Regions from separate parts of the Paraglaciecola sp. L1A13 genome, predicted to be linked through region 2. Evidence: predicted binding sites of a transcription regulator. Region 2 holds the regulator's gene; each other region holds the start of a gene.

Region 1 (2,282 bases), 1.2 Mb from region 2:
TTTGATTGAACATACTTAGTATTGTTTTTTAACATTCCCTCACCACCTCGAATCAATGAGCACATAAACTTTTTTAGGTCTCATTAAATAGGCACAAAAAAACCGTCAGTCGACGGTCTTTTCGTTTATACAAAGTTGAAGAACGTATTCTTCTACTTATAATTTATTCTTCTTGCTCTGGAACCACCGCTTCTTTCGGTGCAGGATCTTTAGGGCTTAACAGTAAATCTCTGAGTCTTTTATTCAGTTCGTCTCGCACTTCTTTATGCTCTTTGAGATATTTGGTTGAATTTGCTTTACCTTGTCCGATACGCTCTTCGCCATAGCTATACCAAGCGCCAGCCTTCTGCACAAATCCGTGTTTTACGCCCAAGTCAATTAACTCGCCATCTCTGTTAATTCCTTCACCGTACATAATCTGAAATTCAGCTTGTTTAAAGGGCGGTGCAATTTTGTTCTTAACCACTTTTACTCGGGTTTCGTTACCTGTGATTTCATCACCGTCTTTTACAGCCCCTATACGGCGAATATCACATCGAACACTCGCGTAGAATTTAAGGGCATTACCACCAGTAGTCGTCTCAGGAGAACCAAACATCACACCAATTTTCATGCGGATCTGGTTGATGAAAATCATCATCGTGTTCGACTGTTTTAGATTACCTGTCAGCTTACGCATTGCTTGCGAAAGCATTCGGGCTTGAAGACCCATATGGCTGTCTCCCATATCACCTTCAATCTCTGCTTTTGGCGTTAAGGCGGCGACTGAATCGACCACTATAATATCGACAGCACCAGAGCGCGTTAACATGTCACATATTTCTAGTGCTTGTTCACCCGTGTCAGGTTGAGAGACCAAAAGTTCATCGATATTAACACCCAATTTTGCGGCATAGATTGGGTCAAGGGCATGTTCCGCATCAACGAAAGCACATACTTTACCGTTACGTTGAGCTTCAGCAACAACCTCAAGCGTCAAAGTGGTTTTACCGCTTGACTCAGGCCCGTAAATCTCAACAATTCGTCCCATCGGGAAGCCGCCAGCGCCCAAAGCAATATCTAAACCCAGCGAGCCTGTAGAAATAGTTTCTACATCCATTGTTCTATTCTCACCCAATTTCATAATTGAGCCTTTGCCAAATTGCTTTTCAATTTGGGCCATTGCTGAGGCTAATGCTTTGCTTTTGTCTGTCGTAGTAACCATTCTTCGGTCTCCGGAATTTGAAATTCTATTTTGTTATTATACTGTACAACCATACAGTTACAAGTCGCTTTCTAAAAATAGTCATGTTGGGCCTTTGTTAAGACAACAAAGTCGTTGATTGACGTAACATAACTAAATTTTAAATTAATATTATTGTACGGTACAGCGGGCAGATATCTGTCTTATTCGCCAATACTAGCCCCTACACTCCCATTACTTAGTGTCATTTCTATGCAAGGTTATACGTGCGCAGAGTTTTTAATCAACAAAACAACATATTTGATTACTCTTCGCTGGGTAAGGTATTGTATTTTATGCTGCCTAACGCAGGTTCGTACCAGCTCGCTTTCTCAGCATAAAAAATATGGCTTTGCGGTTGGGTACTTGATGCATTATCTAAACAACCTGCCGGGATCACCAAGGCTTTACCAGATAAAGACGCATAAGGTAGCGCACTTCCGCACTGGCCACAAAACGCATTTGAGATGCTACGTCCGGGCACGTCGTAACGCTTGACCAGTTCTGCACCAGCAAGCCATGTAATATTATTAATCTCAGTAAATAGGTTCGATGCATGAGCTGAACCTGTCGCTTTTTGGCATTGCGAGCAATGACATAAATGAAAGTGTTTTATCACATCATCACATTCAAAACGCACACTACTGCATAGGCAACTACCTATTATTTTTTCCACTTAGTTTATCCGGTAAATGCGCATTTTTGTCGTTGTTAGTCCACGGTAAATTAATAATCACACGTAATGCATTGAGCGGTAATAATAGAAACTGTACGCTATAAATGATATTCCAGTTCATAACTGTGCTTATCTTCTTGCTGAATAATACGCATTTTACCGCTAATCTCACGTAGATCATGACTTCCCGAGCCAGTCAAAATTGTAATCTCTAACGATTGGGCCGCAGCTGACATTTCACCTTTGTGCAGCAGGGTAAAACCTCCTTTTTTATTCGCGAGACTGCCCTCAAACTCCTCGATGGCGAAGTACACGGCAGTGCCATTTTCAGTACGCTTACTGATCATTTGCCCTACGCCTTTACCCACTAACGCTCCAGTGTAG
Region 2 (2,282 bases):
CGCCATGGTGCGTGAAGATACAGCTTTGCTATAGCACACAAAATTATCACGGCCTAAAAATAAAACGATAAAGAATTTACGCAGCCAATTGGGAGAGACTTGGTGGGCAATAATATCTGACCAACCTGATAGTTTGCGGCCCGGCGCCCTACCCCAAAATATTGAAACGGGTACTATTTGCAAATCTAATTCGGGGTGTTCTCTGTGAATTTGAAATAGTCGAGTGACATCATCGGCGATTTTGGTAATTTTAACTTTACGGGTCAAGATCGAGCGAGGTTGTTGTAAATACAAACAGGCGGGTAATTCTTGGCCACCAATACTCACCGTATCAGTTGGTTTGGGCAAACCCAAGTAATTGGTCGACATCTTTAAAGCAAATTGGTCGGTGACCGAGTGCGTGCGTAATAAATAGATAATAGGTTTAGCTGTATCGATCCCAAGTTCAGTCTGTATATCTGTGGGGATGCTGTTGACCTTAACGAGCCATTTAAGCGGAACAGATATAATTGTTAGCAGCAGTGTATGCAGCCATGCCATAGAGTGGTACCTAAATAGTGAAAGACCTCAATAGGATACCACGTTATTCAGCTTTTCCACCCCGTAGGATCAGTTTACAGGTCAGAGGTCTTGTATAAATTCCCCCTCAAACGACTGTGAACAATAAATATTTGAGATTTAGCAACGACTGTATATACTCACAGTTAAACTGTATGAAACAACAGGCTGTGTATGCGTCCACTAACTCTTAGGCAAGAAGAAGTCTTGCAATTGATTAAAACCACTATGATCGATACCGGAATGCCGCCTACACGTGCGGAAATTGCGAGGCATCTTGGTTTTAAATCTGCTAATGCCGCTGAAGAACATTTAAAAGCTTTAGCACGAAAAGGCGCCATTCAAATATTACCGGGTACCTCCAGAGGTATTAGACTTACTGAGCCATTAGAAGATCAATTAGAAAATCAAGGTTTGCCTCTCATTGGGCGAGTAGCTGCTGGCGAACCGATTTTGGCTCAAGAGCATGTTGAAATGCACTATAAAGTCGATCCGAATTTATTCAAGCCTAGTGCTGATTTTTTACTACGTGTTAGTGGAATGAGCATGAAAGACATTGGTATTTTGGATGGTGATTTACTCGCTGTACATAAAACTACTGACGTTCACAACGGTCAAGTAGTTGTGGCACGTGTTGATGAAGATGTCACGGTGAAGCGCATTGAACGCAAAGGTCGCCAAGTAATCTTACATGCTGAGAACGAAGAATTTCAGCCCATTAAAGTCGACTTAGCAACCCAACCTTTCAATATTGAAGGTATCGCTGTGGGCGTGATACGTAATTCAGATTGGATGTAAGCAGGTAAACAGTTTGTACTGATTTACTCTGATAAATATGTATTACGTTTGGGGTTTCGCAATGAAGCCCCAATGCATTTTTGAATGAACATTTCCCCCCCTATTTATACTCTATAACAAGCCTCATCTAGATTATTATTGCAATTTTTTTTGTTACTGAGATGTAAACGTAACATACTGATTGATTGATTAAATTTTACCCAATTGAATATAAAATAAACAAAATAGCTGGACTCTTCCCCCTGTTTTGGGTAATGCTTGTTGCATCCTTAACAAGTTGGTAACATTTATTAACTTGTATTGAATCTTATAATAATAAATGAAGACGTAAATTTTGCTGGCTATCGCCACTATTTCAAACGTTTGACAAGCAGGGGGTCGAGTGAAGAAAATTTCGTTGAGTGTGATGGCAATGCTAAGCGCGTTTCAAAGCGGTACTGTTTTCGCAGAGTCCGTATCTGACTTAGATCAATATCAACTAAATATGCGCAAAGGTGTCACGGACATCAGTGCGGATGTATATGACTTGCATATGTTGATGTTTATTATTTGTGTGGTTATCGCCGTTGGTGTTTTTGGAGCGATGTTTTATTCCATTTTATTTCACCGTAAATCCAGAGGTGCAAAACCAGCCAACTTTCACGAAAGTGTAAAAGTCGAAATCGCTTGGACCGTTATCCCTTTTGTTATTTTAATTGTTATGGCGGTTCCTGCAGCGAAAACGCTAATCGCTATGGAGGATGCCAGTGAGCCTGATATCACCGTGCTAGTGACAGGCTCACAATGGAAGTGGCATTACAAATACATGGATAACGACGTTGAGTTTTATTCTCGTTTAGCAACTCAAGCCGGCGAGATATCTGGCAAATTGGACAAAGGCGTTAATTATCTTCTAGAGGTCGATCAGCCCCTCGTGATACCGACAG
Region 3 (2,282 bases), 210 kb from region 2:
TTTGATCCGTGAAACCACAAAACGCGCTTCATCTAATTCGTTAAAACCGGCATATAAAGAGATGAGCTCGCCGTCTACACCATCGGTCCATAGTTCTTTGCCAAGGCGGCCTTGGTTGTTATCTATGACCGCATTAGCAGCTTTAAGAATATTGCCCGTAGAACGGTAGTTCTGCTCTAGGCGTATGGTTTTAGCATTCGGATAGTCACGTAAAAAATGCTGAATATTTTGTACGTTGGCCCCACGCCAGCCATAAATTGACTGGTCGTCGTCACCAACAATTATCATATTGTTGGTAGGGGCAGCTAATAGACGTAGCCAAGCATATTGAATATTGTTGGTATCTTGAAACTCATCAACTAATACGGCGCGAAATCGATTCTGATAATGTTTAAGTAGCTCTGGATTTTCCGACCATAGGCGATGAGCGCGAAGCAGCAACTCAGCAAAATCTACTAATCCAGCCCGATCACACGTTTGCTGATAAGTTTGATAGATGTCACGCAGTTTTTGCTGATTGTAATCGCCATGAGTATCAATATGCTCTGGGCGTAAGCCTTCGTCTTTATTGCCATTTATGTACCACTGAACGTGCTTGGGCGCCCATTGCTTTTCGTCCAAGTTCATACTTTTTATCACCCTACGCACTAAACGATATTGATCATCTGAGTCGAGGATCTGAAAATTTTCGGGTAACTTGGCTTCAGCGTAGTGGGTGCGTAGCAGACGATGGGCAATACCATGGAAGGTACCTATCCACATGCTGGTTAGTGCACCGCCTTGCAACTCTTCGATCCGCCCACGCATCTCTCGAGCGGCTTTATTGGTAAAGGTTACCGCCAGAATACCCCAAGGTGCGATACCTTCGACTTCCATTAACCAGGCAATACGGTGAACCAATACGCGAGTTTTACCGCTGCCCGCACCGGCCAAAATAAGCATATCGGCGGCGGGAGATGCAACGGCGTCGCGTTGTTTATCGTTGAGTTGTTCTAAGAGTCGAGATACATCCATGGGGAGAAAAATGCTGTAGAATTATGCTTGCATTATAACAGTTATACTGTGTTTTTATACAATTAATGAATTTGTTCTTAGTCAATATTGGGCTTTAACATCACAACTGATTACACTGCAAAGTAATACGAACTAGAGGGTATACCGTGGACAATAACTTTTGGCTAACGCTTCGTGATGAAGCTAAGGTGATGGCTGAAAAAGAGCCCGTACTCGCGACCTACGTTGACGAATGCATTTTAAAACAAGATAACTTTGCTGGGGCATTGAGCTTTATTTTGTCTAATAAACTGTCAGACAAAGTCATGTCGGCCGAAGCACTGCGTAGCATGTTGAGCCAAGCCTATCGCGATCAACCATTGCTTGTTGACGCAACGGTTTTTGACATTCAAGCCACGTTTGAGCGTGATCCTGCAGTGAAATCTTTCCTTACAGTCTTGTTATATTTTAAAGGCTTTCACGCTATTCAAGTACATAGGTTTGCTCATATGCTCTGGTTGATGGGACGCCATGAATTGGCCCTGTTCGTGCAAAGTCGAAGCTCTGAAGTATTGTCAGTAGACATTCATCCAGCTGCCTATATTGGCCAAGGCGTGATGTTCGATCACGCTACAGGCATTGTAGTTGGTGAAACGGCGGTGATTGAAGACAATGTATCCATTATGCAATCAGTGACACTTGGCGGCACAGGAAATGAGAGTGGCGATCGTCATCCAAAAGTACGCCGAGGTGTAATGATAGGTGCAGGCGCTAAAATATTGGGCAATATTGAAATTGGGCCAGGAGCTAAAGTGGGGGCGGGTAGCGTGGTATTAAGTGATGTACCTGCCCATGTAACTGTCGCGGGTGTACCTGCTAAGATTGTTGGTAAACCGAGCTGCCAAAATCCGTGTCTGACCATGCGCCAAAACGTATTAGAAGACTAATTACAAATCAGCTAAAGCTTAGCTGATTTGTTCTATCGGACCCGAGCAACGGCGGTATTTACTGTCAGTTGAATTTACCGGCTATAGGGTGCAAAGCTCACTTAAGTGTTGCAACTGAATATCCGGTAAAACGGTCACATCTTCATTCTGAAGGTTCATATTGCGATTATCCGCATACCAGGCACTCATAAAGCCAGCTTTTTTCGCACCAAGCACGTCTTTTTCTAAGTTATCCCCTACGTGCAAAATAGAATCACTCGGTAAATTAAGCAACTGTTGGGCAGCATCGAACATGGCGTTATTGGGCTTCATAGGAAACGCTAAGCTGGCATGAAAACTTTT

The links. The regulator LexA, encoded in region 2, represses DNA repair genes until DNA is damaged. The targets are predictions, from matches to a motif close to TACTGTATNNNNATACAGTA.
Region 1: a site for LexA is predicted at 1,244-1,263, ahead of recA (recombinase RecA). Genes of this name have one in related genera too.
Region 3: a site for LexA is predicted at 1,059-1,078, ahead of uvrD (DNA helicase II). Genes of this name have one in related genera too.

Annotation. Positions count from the first base shown of each region.
Region 1 covers NZ_CP047024.1:3,713,951-3,716,232, forward strand. Annotated here, with positions in the region: gene recA (recombinase RecA) at 164-1,204, opposite strand; gene GQR89_RS15760 (GFA family protein) at 1,488-1,898, opposite strand; gene GQR89_RS15765 (DUF3224 domain-containing protein) at 1,997-2,282, opposite strand, start outside.
Region 2 covers NZ_CP047024.1:4,890,660-4,892,941, reverse strand. Annotated here, with positions in the region: gene plsB (glycerol-3-phosphate 1-O-acyltransferase PlsB) at 1-540, opposite strand, end outside; gene lexA (transcriptional repressor LexA) at 733-1,356, shown strand; gene coxB (cytochrome c oxidase subunit II) at 1,763-2,282, shown strand, end outside.
Region 3 covers NZ_CP047024.1:4,685,032-4,687,313, reverse strand. Annotated here, with positions in the region: gene uvrD (DNA helicase II) at 1-1,014, opposite strand, end outside; gene cysE (serine O-acetyltransferase) at 1,161-1,940, shown strand; gene GQR89_RS19955 (HAD-IA family hydrolase) at 2,022-2,282, opposite strand, start outside.